Regions from separate parts of the Mesorhizobium sp. M0715 genome, predicted to be linked through region 3. Evidence: riboswitches for the same ligand, from Rfam matches in the RefSeq annotation. Region 3 holds a riboswitch; each other region holds the start of a gene.
What was found. A riboswitch is a leader RNA that binds a small molecule or an ion and turns the genes downstream of it on or off. The one in region 3 is predicted to bind cobalamin.
Positions count from the first base shown of each region.

Region 1: linked by a shared signal. The riboswitch ahead of NKI21_RS29245 (DUF1636 family protein) and the one ahead of NKI21_RS02235 (aromatic ring-hydroxylating oxygenase subunit alpha) in region 3 are both predicted to bind cobalamin.
Region 2: linked by a shared signal. The riboswitch ahead of NKI21_RS26195 (ABC transporter ATP-binding protein) and the one ahead of NKI21_RS02235 (aromatic ring-hydroxylating oxygenase subunit alpha) in region 3 are both predicted to bind cobalamin.

Region 1 covers NZ_JAMYPL010000035.1:32,750-37,746, forward strand. The annotation lists gene NKI21_RS29225 (NADH-quinone oxidoreductase subunit A) at 1-296, opposite strand, end outside; gene NKI21_RS29230 (winged helix-turn-helix domain-containing protein) at 628-1,836, shown strand; gene NKI21_RS29235 (DUF6348 family protein) at 1,888-2,565, shown strand; gene NKI21_RS29240 (hypothetical protein) at 2,595-2,801, shown strand; cobalamin riboswitch at 2,936-3,139, shown strand; gene NKI21_RS29245 (DUF1636 family protein) at 3,178-3,606, shown strand; gene cobW (cobalamin biosynthesis protein CobW) at 3,609-4,661, shown strand; gene NKI21_RS29255 (cobaltochelatase subunit CobN) at 4,680-4,997, shown strand, end outside.
Region 2 covers NZ_JAMYPL010000026.1:86,821-91,817, forward strand. The annotation lists gene NKI21_RS26190 (ABC transporter substrate-binding protein) at 1-883, opposite strand, end outside; gene NKI21_RS26195 (ABC transporter ATP-binding protein) at 929-1,717, opposite strand; cobalamin riboswitch at 1,880-2,086, opposite strand; gene NKI21_RS26200 (AraC family transcriptional regulator) at 2,380-3,213, shown strand; gene NKI21_RS26205 (DSD1 family PLP-dependent enzyme) at 3,218-4,357, opposite strand; gene NKI21_RS26210 (D-arabinono-1,4-lactone oxidase) at 4,357-4,997, opposite strand, start outside.
Region 3 covers NZ_JAMYPL010000002.1:72,871-77,867, forward strand. The annotation lists gene bglA (beta-galactosidase BglA) at 1-1,158, shown strand, start outside; gene NKI21_RS02215 (ABC transporter ATP-binding protein) at 1,183-2,295, shown strand; gene NKI21_RS02220 (DUF680 domain-containing protein) at 2,373-2,609, opposite strand; gene NKI21_RS02225 (DUF680 domain-containing protein) at 2,679-2,879, opposite strand; gene NKI21_RS02230 (DUF680 domain-containing protein) at 2,951-3,148, opposite strand; cobalamin riboswitch at 3,656-3,857, shown strand; gene NKI21_RS02235 (aromatic ring-hydroxylating oxygenase subunit alpha) at 3,973-4,997, shown strand, end outside.

The DNA.
Region 1 (4,997 bases), on a different contig from region 3:
ATCATCGACCAGAAACCGAGCATGCCGATCTTCGAAAACGACACCGCCCACGGAAACAGGAAGGCCACTTCCAGGTCGAAGATGATGAACAGGATCGACACCAGGTAGAAACGGATGTCGAACTTCATGCGGGCGTCGTCGAACGAGTTGAAACCGCACTCGTAGGCGGAAAGCTTTTCGGGATCGGGATTGCGATAGGCCACCAGGAAGGGCGCGGCCAGCAGCGCCAGGCCGACAACCAGCGCCACGCCTATGAACAGGACGATGGGCAGGTATGAGCTCAAGAGTGCGTTCATGCTCGGCTTTCCGTTGGTGCCAATCCACTTTGATTACAGCACCGGACCCTAATGCGGAAGCGTGACAGTTTAACCGCTGAACCGTTTTAAGGGCCTATGCTGCAACGCGGCGAGGGTTAGCGCAGCACTTCCAGCGAAGCAAGTCAAACCTTGTTCAAAACACCGACCTGGACGGCATATCGCGGCAAACTGGTCCGATCCGCTCCTGTTTGATTTCCTGCGCCTATTACTCCACTTTTCTCTCCTGACATGGATGCCGCCAAAACCCTGCTAGCATGCGTTGGAATCAGCCTTTCGACCCTCGGTCAAAACACTTCAAAGTGATGCCTGCATGAAGGAAAAGATCTCGCTCCCCACGGCCCGTCGCATCGCGCTTGCCGCCCAGGGGTTCCTCGATCCCCGCCCGACCGGTACGCCCGACCGCCGGCATTTTGCCCGCACCCTCTCCCGCACCGGCCTGCTGCAGATCGATTCCGTCAGCGCCGTGGTGCGCGCTCATTATATGCCGCTCTATTCGCGCCTTGGCCCCTACCCGTTCTCGCTGCTCGACAACGCGGCCGTGACGCGCAAGCGCACGGTTTTCGAATACTGGGCGCACGAGGCCTCCTTCCTGCCGGTCGAGACATACCCGCTGATGCGCTGGCGCATGCAGCGCGCCGAGCGCGGCGAGGAAATGTATCTGGGGCTCGCCAAATGGGGCCGCGAACACGCTGCCTATATCGAAGAGATCTACCGCCAGGTCGCCGAGCGCGGCCCGATCGCCGCTTCCGCGCTGGAGGGCCAGAAAGGCTCGGGCGGCTGGTGGGGCTGGAGCCATGCCAAGCACGCCTTCGAATGGCTGTTCTGGGCCGGGCGCATCACCACGGCGCACCGCCGCGGTTTCGAGCGCTTCTATGACCTGCCCGAACGCGTGCTGCCGCAGGCGGTCCTCGACCTGCCGGTGCCCACGCCCGAGGACGCGCACCGCGAATTGCTGCGCATTTCCGCCCGCGCCCACGGCGTGGGCACTTCAGGCGATTTGCGCGATTATTTCCGCCTGTCGCCGGCCGATATGAAAGGCCGATTGGAGGAACTGGTTGAAACGGGCGAGTTGCTGCCGGTGCGTGTCGAAGGCTGGGACAAGCCCGCCTATCTTCACAAAGACGCCCGCCTGCCGCGCAAAGTCGAGGCCCGCGCCCTGCTGGCGCCGTTCGATCCGGTCGTCTTCGAGCGGTCGCGCACCGAGCGGCTGTTCGATTTCCACTACCGCATCGAGATCTACACGCCGGCCGACAAGCGGCAATATGGCTATTATGTCCTGCCGTTCCTGCTCGGCGACAGGATCGTGGCACGCGTCGACCTCAAGGCCGACCGTCCGGCCAGCATACTGCGCGTCCATGCGGCCTATGCGGAGCCCGGTGCACCGCCTGAAACCGCTGCAGAGCTGTTCGAGGAATTGAAGCAGATGCAGGGCTGGCTCGGACTCGAACGCATCGAAGTGACGCCTGCCGGGGATTTGGGTCCGGCGCTGCTGAGCGTGATCAGCGACGGGCGCTCTTGACATCAGCCGTCGGCTGCAGCCGTTTGAGGGAGTTTTGTCGGCCTAGGTTCAATGATGGCATCGCAAGAGGTTCTCGACCTGATTCACGAAGCGTTGATTGCGCATGGGATCAGCGCCATCCGTGGACAGAACGATGTCAGGATTGAACTGGAAGACCTGCGCTTTGAAGCCCAAGTTTTCGACAAGGAGCCGTCAGGCTCGGGTCGCAGGCTTGTTCTCGAAATCTACGTCTTCTCACCGTTGCTAGGCACTCAGCCGGTCATCGAATCTTTTGTTGGACTGGGCGACACGCGTGAACAGGCGATTTTCCAAGCATTCGGAAAATTCCTGATCGGTGTATTTCATGTGCTGATCGAGGGCCTTGCGGAGCATGTTTGCGAGAACATGCAAGCCGAGATTGCATTCTGGCAACGGAATGATGCTGGCTGGAAGATCTACGGTGGACCTGTGATCACACAGGCTGCAGTGGAATGCACTCTCAACCGGACATATCCAGCGTTTTATGCCCGCTTGGAAAAACTGTTCACGGCTAAGGTTCGCCCTGGCAGTCATTTCATCCGGATATTCCTGGCGAGCTATGGCGGAGCACTGGTCGGCAACGAAATTCTCCTGGACAACGAAACTTGGCCGGAAGGTCAAGAGCTCCTCGTTGATCAGGACTGGCACCACGGCGACGGGTACCAGGCGCTGCGTCAGGTCATCCTTGCGTTGCCGGGAGATAACAATTGAGCCAACGTACACAGGCTAGCGGATAAACAATGGATATCAAAGCCAGGCTGACCCAAGAGGTGCAGGAGTGCCTCGATAGGATTTCGTCCTTTTCATGGGACGTACATGCGCAGGCAATCCGAAAACGCTACCCTGACCTGCTGGAGACACATTTGGCTTCAAAGTTGATGGCATTTACTTCGATGTGGGTGACGGCGCCGGATGGCTGGACCGGCAAGATGGAGATATCCTTCTGACGGCTTTCGTTACAGCTTTTCCTGATCCCAACAACGAAGATGGCATTCGCGAAGAGCGGTCAGTGGTAGTGAAGCGTCCCCGCCCCTGATTTCAGATTGCCCCTGCGTTGCGTTGACACCGCTGCCCGCAAAAGCCTAAATCCGGTTCAGATGGTCTCTTGCCCGCAACGGCAAGAGCTAAGAGGGAATGCGGTGCGGGGCAAAATCCCAAATCCGCGGCTGTCCCCGCAACTGTAAGCGAAGAGCCAAGGCCGAAAGCCACTGGGGAGTTCCCGGGAAGGCGGCTACCAAGGCGATGACCCGCGAGCCAGGAGACCTGCCGTCTGCGACTTTAGAATCCGATCGCCCGGCGGGTTTCCGGGCAAGGAGCCCGATCTTGGACCACGACAGCAGTTTTTCGGCTGGCACAGCGGATATTTCGTCCGGCCATGATGATGCCTTGGCCGGCGTCACCATCATCGTCTGCGCCTCCTGCCGCGATGAGACCGGCGCCGACGCTCATCCCCGCGCCGGCGAATTGCTGGCGGACGACACGCGCCGCGCCGCATCCGGCGACGACATCCGCATCCGCAGCGTCGAATGCCTCGGCAATTGCAAGCGCCGCCTCAGCGCCGCCATCCTGCGCGACGGGTGCTGGAGCTATGTCTTCGGCGACCTGACCACGACCAGCGGCGCCGACCTCGTGACAGGCGCCAAGCTCTTCGCCACCTCGAAGGACGCCCTGATTCCATGGCGCGGCCGCCCCGATAGCCTGAAGCGTGGCCTCGTTGCCCGCATCCCTCCCTTAGACCTGCTGAAGGATTGACCATGACTGCCCCAGATTCGCCTGCGAACCTCTCCCGCGTTCCCTGCACCGTCGTCACCGGCTTCCTCGGCGCCGGCAAGACGACGCTGGTCCGCCATCTCCTGGAAAACGCCGGCGGCAAGCGCATTGCCATCATTGTCAACGAATTCGGCGACATCGGCATCGATGGCGAGATCCTCAAGGGCTGCGGCATAGACACCTGCCCGGAGGAAAACATCGTCGAACTGGCCAATGGCTGCATCTGCTGCACCGTCGCCGACGATTTCGTGCCGGCGCTCGACAAGATCCTCGCGCTGACGCCGAGGGTCGACCACATCCTGATCGAAACCTCGGGCCTGGCGCTGCCCAAGCCGCTGGTCCAGGCCTTCCAGTGGCCGAGCGTGAAGAGCCGCGTCACAGTCGATGGCGTCATCGCCGTGGTCGACGGCCCGGCGCTGGCCGAAGGCCGCGTCGCCAACGACATGGACGCCTTGCAGGCGCAGCGCGCCGGGGACGAGACGCTCGACCATGACGATCCGGTGGAAGAAGTGTTCGAGGATCAGATCGCCTGCGCCGACCTGATCATCCTGTCGAAGAGCGACCTGATGGACGCCGCCGGCACCGCCCGCGCCAACGCCATCATCAACGAACATTCCGCCCGCGCGGTGAAGATCGTGCCGACGTCGCATGGCAAGGTCGATCCCTCCGTGCTACTCGGGCTCGGTCTCGCCGTCGAGGACGACATCGAAAACCGCAAGTCCCACCATGACGGCGCATTCGACCATGAGCATGACGACTTCGACACCTTCATCGTCGACATTGCCTCGATCGCCAATCCGGACGAGTTGGCAAAGCGCGTCGCCACCGTCGCCGAAGAAGAGAACGTGCTGCGCGTAAAAGGCTTCGTCGAGGTCGGCGGCAAGCCCATGCGGCTCTTGCTGCAGGCCGTCGGGCCGCGCGTCAATCATTACTATGACCGCGCCTGGACCGCGCAGGACGACCGCCGCTCGCGTCTCGTCGTCATCGGCCTGAAGGGGCTGAACCGCCCGGCGATCGAGCGTATACTCGCCGGCTGATCTCGGACACGGGTTGCGATGCACATCCTCACCACGACATCCGCCTCGCTCGACGACCTCGCCGAGCCGGTCGATCTGCGGCAGACGCCGGCGGATATCGTGGCCCTGTCCTTCACCGACAGCGACCTCGCCGGACTGGCGGCGGCCTGGAAGGCCGAAGCGGAACACCTGCCTTCGATGCGGCTGGCGGCCCTGCGTGACCTGCGCCATCCCATGTCCGTCGACCTCTGGGTCGACAGCGTCGCCCGCCACGCCAAGGTCATCCTCGTGCGCATCCTCGGCGGCTACGACTGGTGGCGCTACGGCTGCGACCAGCTTGCCTCGACCGCCCGCGAA
Region 2 (4,997 bases), on a different contig from region 3:
GAGTAAGTTCGGCATAGCGCAGCGCGACGAAGCGCTCGTTCTTGACCGCGTCGGTCTCCTTCATGGCCGGATGCGCCTTCAGGAAATCGAGCAGTTTCCTGTAGCCACCGCCATCCTGGTAATCGAGCAGGATGAGGAATTGCGGATTGCGCGACGCCACCGTTTCCCAGTCCGTATTGCCCCAACTGGTGTCCATGTCGGCCATAATGTTGTCGCCGCCGGCGGCTGATATCATGGCGCTGGGGATGGCGAATTTGCCTGCGGTGAACGGCTTGTCCTCGCCGGAATCATAGAGGAAGACCCGCGTTCCCTTGGCGTCGCCGACCTTGGCGGTGATGTCGGCGAGCCGCGTCTTCCAGCCGGAGACAAGCTTCTCAGCTTCGGCCTCCTTGCCGAAGATCGTGCCCAGCTTTTCGACGTCGCCATAGAGCAGGTCCATCGAGGCGGCGGGGCGGCTCTTGTCGAGATGGACGCAGCTTTCCGTCAGCACCAGCGTCTTGATGCCGTGCGGAGCAAGCGTGTCGGGCGTCACTTCACCACCCGGCTTCATGCCATAATACCAGCCGGCGAAGAAAAAATCGGGCTCGACCGCGACGAGGTTTTCGAGCGTCGGATATTTCGGCGCCAGTTCCGGGATCGAACCCTGCTCGGCCTTGAACTCAGGACCCACCTTGTACCATCCGGTGATGCCGGTCAGGCCGACGATCGACGGCTGCAGTTTCAGCGCGAAAGCCATCTCGGCCATGTTGAGATCCTGGATGACGGCGCGCTTCGGCGGCGCATCGAAGGTCAGCGGCTTGCCGCAGCTGTCGACAGTTACCGGGAAGGCCAGGGCTGTCGAGGCCAGCAGCGAGAAGGCAAGCGAAAAAGCAAGGCGTTTCAAGGGTTTGCTCCTGTGGACGGGATGATCGATATGGGACGGCTTCAATCAGGATGGCGGCGCGGCACGGTTCGGAACATCGAACACCGTCAGTTCGCGGTCTTCGGTCGGATGGCGCAGACGCAGCACATCGATGCCGAAAATTTCGCGAATCAGCTTTTGGGTCAGCGCTTCGCGCGGTGCGGCGAGCGCTTGCAGACGGGCATGGTTCATCACCGCCACCCTGGTGGCGAACGGTGCCACCAGCGCCAGATCGTGCAGCACCGCGATCACCGTCATCTCGAAGCCTGCCACGAGGTCGAGCAGTTCGCCGCGGGCGCGCGGGTCGAGATGGTTGGTCGGCTCGTCGAGGAACAGGATCTTTGGCTGCTGGGCGATGGCGCGGGCCAGTTGGGCGCGCTGGCGCTCGCCGCCCGACAGCGAGCCGATGGTGCGGCCAAGCAGCGGCAGCAGGCCGGTCCGGCGCAGCGCATCGACGACAATGTCACGCTCCTCGCTCCTGCGCCGTAGCCGAGCGTGCGGGACCCGGCCCAGCTCGACATAGTCGATCACCGCCAGCCGCGGATCGGGCTGGTCGGTCTGGCCGACCACGGCGATATGCAGTGCCCGCTCGGCGGCGGAAATCCTGTCCAGCCGGCGCCCGCCGAGGTTCACCTCGCCGGAACTTGGCCGCAGCATGCCCGACAGCATGCGCAGCAGCGTCGTCTTGCCGGCGCCGTTGGGACCGATGATGGCTAGGCGATCGCCAGCGGCCACCGAGAAGCTGACCGCCTGGACCAGATCCCGCCCGTTCGCCATGGCGCAGAGGTCACGGGCTTCGAGAAGCGCTACGGGCATCGGCTGCCCGCCAGATTGCCGGGATGGCAAAGCGTGCTCACGATGATGCGATGATCGATAGAGCCGTCCAACTTTCCGTCACTTTCCAAAACTGGCGACGGAAGGAAGCTGGCGAAGCGGCCGACAAGACCGGGATTCGCGTTTCCTCCCGGCACACCCCGTCCGGTCAACTCAGTGATGGCAGGTCTCCTGGCTCGCGGGTCGTTGCGCCATCCTGCCTTCCCAGCCTTGCCGGCCAGTGGCATTCACGGATTTTGCTCGCCGCTTACAGTTGCGGGGGCAGCCACGGCCTCGACCCCTGGGGATCTCACCGTGTTCCCTTTTCACCCCTCGCCTTTCGACTCGGGGACCATCACCGCTTCAGCGTAGATTTCCCCCAATCGCTTCGCAATGGATTTCTCGGACGGAGTGGTGGGCCGGCTAGGGGAAACATGCATTTCCCGCTCTCGATATGTAATAACATTACGCATTTAGAGGATGCCGCCTGGCGCTGTCAAGTGAAGCCTGCCGAATTTGGCTCGTCGGCGGCAAGGGGCGCTCCAACGCTGCGCCATATCGGTGCGACTGTGACGGGATCGGTGCGATTGCGCGGGATGCGCAATTTCGATCAAACTGGCCGCGCCAGGAAACGGCAGGATGATCTGGCCAATGCGAGGAGCAAAATGAACTCGACCGAGAAAGCGCTGTGGTTCGTCGAAAGTCATCTGCCGGAGGCTGTTACACTCGACGATGTCGCGCAAAGCAGCGGGGTGTCGCGTTTTCATGTGACGCGGGCTTTCGGGGCCGCCACCGGCCGGTCGGTGATGGGCTACATGCGCTCACGCCGGCTGACCGAGGCGGCGCGCAAGCTGGCCGGCGGGGCGCCCGACATCCTCAGCGTCGCGCTCGACGCCGGCTACAACTCGCATGAGGCGTTCACCCGGGCCTTCCGCGATCAGTTCGGCACCACGCCGGAACTGGTGCGCGCGCAAGGCACACTCGACAAGCTCGACCTCGTGGAGCCGATCCTGATGGACCAGTCCTTCCTCACCAATCTCGAACCACCGCGTTTCGAGACCAGCCGGCCGTTCCTGATCGCCGGCCTCGGCGAACGCTACAGCTGCGAAACCAGCGCCGCCATTCCGATGCAATGGCAGCGCTTCGGCCCCTATATCGGCAACATTCCGGGCGAGACCGGCGATGTCGCCTATGGCGTCTGCGTCAACGGCGACGATGCCGGCAATTTCGACTACATCGCCGGCGTCGAAGTGTCTGATTTTTCCGACCTGCCGAGGGAATTCAGCCGGGTGCGGGTGCCGGCGCAGAAATATGCGGTCTTTGCCCACCGCGAACACATCTCGACCATCCGCCGCACGGTCAATACGATCTGGAACAAATGGCTGCCGGCTTCCGGCCACGAGATATCGGATGCGCCGGAATTCGAACGCTACGGCCCTGAGTTCGACCCACGCAGCGGCAATGGCGGGCTGGAGATCTGGATACCGGTGAAGGCGTAGTCGGTCAGGCCATCGGCAGCGCCGGCCAGCGATCGACTATCCCGCCGCCGGAAAACACAGCGATCGACCCGAACTGCTGCAGCACGGCTTCGCTCTGCGTCGGCCTTAGAAACGCGTAGTCGCCGGGTTTTGCGGTCGCGTCGGCGGGCAAGCCCATGAATTGCTGGTTGGAGGACAGGCCGAGCAGCCCGTTCGCCTTCATGCCTTCGGGGAAGACGGGCTCGGCCATCCACTTGCCGCCATAGAGATAGCAGCCCTTGCGCGGGAAGCGGCCGAGCGCCTGCAGCAGGCGGGTGACGGCCGGCGGGCCAGGCAGCATCGGCTCGACCATTTTCAGGATCGGCGTGGCGATGAAGGCCGCCGGCTGGAAGCCGTCGAGTCCTGGCGTATCGAAGTCGCTGGGCAGCACGAAGGCGGAGCCCATCGAGACCTCGTTGGCCATGCCGCCATGATGAAGCAGCGCGGTCTTGCTACCGCCGATGTTCAGGATACGGCGCTGGTCGGCGCCGAGACAGGCGACGAACGCCGAGGCCTGCGCCGACGCCTTGGCCAATGCCTTTGCCGGTCCGCCGAAAAGGCCGGGAATGAGCGGCGCATGCGCCTCGTAGGCCATGACGCCTTCGCAATGCAGCCGGGCCGGCAACGCGCTCAACGCCTTCGACAAGGCCTCAGGATTGGCGAACCCGCCGCGATGCAGCCCGACATCGATCTCGAAAGCGATGCGCAGGCCGATGCCGAGTTCGCCAGCGAGGGCGCCATATTCCGCCAGTCTCTCCTCGCTGTCGATCAGCCAGCAGACACGCGACCAGTCGACCGCGCCCCTCGAAAGCACAGCCCTTGCCGCATCGACAGGCATCGGCTTGCCATACAGCAGATCGGCATCCGGAAACGCCTTCAGCACCGCCTCGCTGATCGGCGGATGGAAGGTCATGACATGATTGGTGCCGAGCGCCTTGCCGATATGCGCAAGCAGCGGCAGGCAGGCGAGCGATTTGTCGACCAACCGCACAGCAAGGCCGGGGTCGAGCCTGTCTTTCACCAGGGCAATGTTGCTGTCCAGCCGGTCGCGATCGAGCAGCAGGCAGGGCTGGAAGATGCCGGCTTCCTTCAGCGCATCCGACAGGGTGGAAAAATAGGTGCTCATCATTCGATGCCGAACAGGCCGGCCATGTAGGGTGAGACAAAGCGGTTTTGCGGATCGATGTCGCGGCGCACCGCCATGGCGTCGTCCCAGCGCGGGTAGAGCTTTTTCAGCTCCGCGGCCTTGAGGCTGTGCATCTTGCCCCAATGCGGCCTGCCGCCATATCTGCGGAAGATAGGTTCGGCCGCCCGCATGAATGGCAGCGGATCGTTCGCCGCGTCATGGTGGATGGCGATCGAGCAGGTCGGCCTCCTGTAGAATGGCGACAGCCAGAATTCGTCGGGCGCAACGGTGCGCACCTCCATCGGGAAATAGACCTCGGGAAAACGCTTCTCGGTCAGCTCGATGATCTCGGCCAGCGCCTTCGGCCCTTCCTCGAACGGCAAATGATATTCCATCTCGTTGAACTTGGTCTGCCGGTCGCTGGCATAGACGTTGAGCCAGTCCTGCACGTAGTCCTCGGCCGGCAATTTGGCGATGGCGCCCAGGATCAGACGGCCACGCAGCGATGGCAGCCAGGCAAGTGAAGTGCGCAGCCTGCGCAGTGTCCTCAAACCCGACTCGTCCTCTTCCGGCGGCCGTGCGGTGGGTGCGGCGCCGCTGAGATCGCTGGCGATGAACTGCGCGTAGCCGGAAAACGGAA
Region 3 (4,997 bases):
CGCCAGCAATATTACATGCACAATTTCCTGGCCGAACAGCCCGACCTCAACTTCCACAACCACGAAGTCCAGGACGCATTGCTCGACGTCACCCGCTTCTGGCTGGAGCGCGGCGTCGATGGTTTCCGGCTCGACACCATCAATTTCTACTTCCACAGCCAGGGCCTGGAAAACAATCCGCCGCTGCCGCCGGAAGAGCGCAACGACCAGACCGCGCCGGCGGTCAACCCCTACAACTACCAGGACCATCTCTACGACAAGAGCCGCCCCGAGAACCTCGGCTTCCTCGAACGGTTCCGCGCCCTGCTCGATGAATATCCGGCAACCGCAGCGGTCGGCGAGGTCGGCGATTCGCAGCGCGGGCTTGAAGTGGTTGCCGCCTACACCGCCGGCGGCAAGCGCGTGCACATGTGCTACTCCTTCGATTTCCTGGCGCCGGAAAAGATCAGCGCGGGCAAGGTCCGCTCGGTGCTGGAATCCTTCGGCAAGGTCGCCAGCGATGGCTGGTCGTGCTGGGCCTTTTCTAACCATGATGTGATGCGTCCGGCCTCGCGCTGGGCGGCCAATGAGGCCGACCCGACCGCCTATCTCAAGGTCATCTCGGCGCTGCTGATGTCCCTGCGCGGTTCGGTCTGCATCTATCAGGGCGAGGAGCTTGGGCTCGGTGAAGCAGAGCTGCGATTCGAGGATTTGCAGGATCCCTATGGCATCCGCTTCTGGCCGGAATTCAAGGGCCGCGACGGCTGCCGCACACCGATGGTGTGGGATGGCGGCGCCAAGAATGGCGGCTTCTCCCCAGCAAAGCCCTGGCTGCCGGTGCCGGCCAAGCATCTAGCGCAAGCGGTCAATGTCCAACAGGGCGACGAGGCTTCGCTGCTTGAGCACTACCGACGCTTTCTCACCTTCCGGCGTGCCCATCCGGCGCTCGCCAAGGGCGACATCACCTTCATCGAAAGTGAGGGAGATACCGTCGCCTTCACGCGCCGCGCAGGCAACGAGCAGATCGTCTGCGTCTTCAATCTGGGAGCAGGGCCGGCCAAGGTTGACCTTGGCGGCCGATCGCTGCAACCTCTGCCCGGGCACGGATTTTCGGGGCAGGCGAACAGCGGTTCCATCGAGCTTGGCGGCTACGGCGCCTGGTTCGGGCGTCTCGACTGAATTTCCAATCACTGGAGGAAACCAATGGCCGATGTCACGCTAAGACAAGTGAAGAAGTCCTACGGCAATCTGAACATTCTCCACGGCATCGACCTCGATATTAAGTCGGGCGAGTTCATCGTCTTCGTCGGCCCGTCGGGCTGCGGCAAGTCGACATTGCTGAGATCGATCGCCGGGCTCGAGGAAATCACCTCCGGCGAGCTTAGAATAGCCGGCGAAGTGGTGAACGACGTGCCGCCGTCGAAGCGCGGCATCGCCATGGTGTTCCAGTCCTACGCGCTCTACCCGCACATGACCGTCTACGACAACATGGCGTTCTCGATGAAGATCGGCAAAGAGAACAAGGCCGAGATCGACCGCCGTGTGCGTCAGGCCGCCGAGATCCTGCAATTGACCAAATATCTCGACCGCCTGCCCAAGGCGATGTCAGGCGGCCAGCGCCAGCGCGTCGCCATCGGCCGCGCCATCGTGCGCAATCCGAAGGTGTTCCTGTTCGACGAGCCGCTTTCGAACCTCGACGCCGCGCTGCGCGTCGCCACCCGCATCGAAATTGCCAAGCTCAAGGAATCGATGCCCAACACGACCATGATCTACGTCACCCACGATCAGGTCGAGGCGATGACGCTTGCCGACCGCATCGTGGTGCTCAAGGACGGCCATATCGAGCAGGTCGGCACGCCGATGGATCTCTACAAGAAGCCCGGCAATCTGTTCGTTGCCCAGTTCATTGGCTCGCCGGCCATGAACATCCTGCCCGCGACCATCGAAAAGACCGGCAATCCGACCGTCGTCAGCCATGTCGGCGGACGCAAGGCAACCGTGCCGATCGCAACGCCTGCTTCGGCGAAGGGTGCTGCGGTGAGCTTTGGCGTGCGGCCGGAGGACCTGATCATCGCCAGCGGCGCGGACTATCTGTTCGAGGGGACGGTCGACTATCTCGAGCAGCTCGGCGAGGTTCAGCTGGTCTATGTCGACATCGGTCGCGCCGACCTGCCGCTGGTGACCAAGCTGCCCGGCAATGTCGAGGTCAAGCGTGGTTCGACGTTGCGGCTGAGCGCCAATGGCGAGGACCTGCATATCTTCGACGCTGACGGACGGTCGTTTGCCCTTCATGAGGCTGAAGCGAAGGCGGCCTGAGGCAGGCCCGCGTGTTGGACGCAAAAAGAGCGGCGGGCTAGGCCCGCCGCTCTTTTGTAGAAGATCAGCTTCGGCTGTTAACGGCCGAAGAGATTCCGGTCGCTGCCCTGAGGGGCGGACTTCTCCACGTCGCCCGACGAATTGAGCAGCTTCTCGACGAGGCCACCGCTGTTGCGGACCGAGCTCGTATGCGCGCTGTCAACCGAAGTAACCGCAGGCTGATTGGCGCCATTGGAGCCAAAGTTGTCGCTGCCGGCGAACGCGCTGCCGGTGATGGCCAGAACGGCGGCGGCAGCAATAAGGATCTTGTTCATTTTAATCTCCTGAATTCTGGATTTCGCCAGGACGGCAGACACAGCTGCCGTCGCTTGCGAAATTGGCTGTTAGCGACCGAAGAGGTTACGGTCGCTGCCCTGAGCGGGCGTCTGGGCAGCCGGTTCCGAGGTCTTGGTGGAAGCCGTGTACGACTGGTCCACTGCGGCGGCAGGCTGGTTAGAGCCGTTCGAACCGTAGTTGTCGCTGCCGGCGAAAGCGCTGCCGGAGATGGCCAGAACGGCGGCGGCAGCAATGAGGATCTTGTTCATCTTAAATACTCCTGAATGTCTGAATTTCGCCAGGGCGGCGGGCGAGCCCGCCGTCGACTGGGAATCGGCTGTTAGTTGTTGCCGAAGACGTTGCGGTCAGCACCCTGGGCAGGCGCCTGAGCAGCCGGTTCCGACTTCTTGGTCGAAGCGGTGTACGAGCTGTCGACAGCAGTGGCTGCCGCGGCGTTCGAACCGTAGTGGTCGCTACCAGCGAAGGCGCTGCCGGAAATGGCCAGAAGGGCTGCGGCAGTGAGAATGATCTTTTTCATTTTTGTACTCCAGTATCGTCTTTTTCCGTCCGTCTAGCGGCGTGTCTTGGAAATGAAATCGCGTCGTTCGGACAGCCCCGATGTGGGAGGGCAACCCCGCCTTTTCCAATCACGAAGTTGTTCCGTGTGGACCATGAATCCACACCTTGAAATTGTGCCAAGGGAATCTACGGGTATATTTTTCTTCTTTAAATCAGCATGTTAAGTGTAACCGCTGGATGGATCACTGACTGTTTCAGAGGCCCAGCGTTCACACCGTCCTGCACGCACCGTCAACAGAAACGAACCGTTCGGTTCGATTTTAGATCGAGCTAATAGTCACTTTTCGAAACCGTTAACCTTTTTTGACCCCGCCAAGGGGTCCGATTCGGGGATATCGCAGCCGGCAAAATGGTCATCCGGGAGGTGGATTTCAGCCCGCGACGGTCTGCGGGAACGTTCGCAGGCCGTGTCGCGCCGCATGGATACGATGTCGTTTTCATGCCGACGGCGCGCCCCCGATCGTGGTTAGATCATACCATCTCAGGTGCCGCTTCGTGACGACGAGGCGGAGAATTGGGAAGCCGGTCAGAATCCGGCGCTGCCCCCGCAACGGTGGTGGAGTTCAAGTCGCAACGGGAGACCACTGGGCAACTGCCTGGGAAGGTGTCGCGATGGTCCGCAAGGACAACTCCAGAGCCCGGAAACCAGCCCGAGATTGTTAGACTCGACTGATCGCGGTGGGCGGTCAAGAGGTGGATAGCGCATGTCTGGCACCTAGCCGGCCTGCGTTTCAATCCTTCCTCCATCACCACCAGTTCAGTCCTTAGAAACGAGGACAGGACATGGATACCCGCAACGACATGCTGAGGCTCCTGAAGGGGCGCCGGCAAGGCTTTTCGCTGGAGCAGCCCTTCTACACCGATCCGGACTACTTCAAGCTCGACATGGAGCTGATCTGGTATCGCGACTGGCTGTTCATCGGCCATGATTGCGAACTGCCGAAGCCGGGCAGCTACATCACCGTGCAGATCGGCGACTATCCGGTGGTCCTTGTCCGCGACCAGCACGGCAAGATCAACGCCTTCCACAATTCCTGCCGCCATCGCGGCAGCCGTGTATGCAACACGGAGAAGGGCACGGCGGCAAAGCTCGTCTGCCCCTATCACCAGTGGACCTATGAGCTGGACGGCCGCCTGCTGTTTGCCCGCCAGATGGCCGACGGTTTCGACAAGAGTGATTTCAGCCTGAAGCCGGTCGCCTGCGAGAGCGTCGGCGGCTACATCTTCATCTGTCTGGCCAAGGAGCCGGCGGATTTCGCGCCGATGCGGGCGATGATCGAACCCTATCTTTTGCCGCACCGGTTGCGTGAAGCAAAGATCGCCTTCGAGAGCACGATCGTCGAGAAGGGCAACTGGAAGCTGGTCTGGGAAAACAACCGCGAGTGCTATCACTGCGCCGCCAATCATCCTGAGCTGTGCAAGACCTTCCCCGAGGCTCCGACCGTGACCGGCGTCAACGGCGCCGACAGCGACCCTGAAATGGTCGCGCACTGGGCCAAATGCGAGGCATCAGGCCTGCCGAGCAAATTCCGCATCGATCCGGCAGGGCAGTACCGCGCCACCCGCGCGCCGCTGCTGCGCGATGCCGTCAGCTACACCATGACGGGAAAACGGGCGGTCCAGAAGAACCTGTCCGACAGCGTTTCAACCGACCGCATCGGCTCCTTGCTGCTTTATCATTATCCGACAACCTGGAACCATATCCTCGGCGACCATGCCGTCACCTTCCGCGTGCTGCCGATCAGTGCCACGGAAACCGCGGTGACGACAAAATGGCTCGTCCACAAGGATGCGGTCGAAGGCGTCGA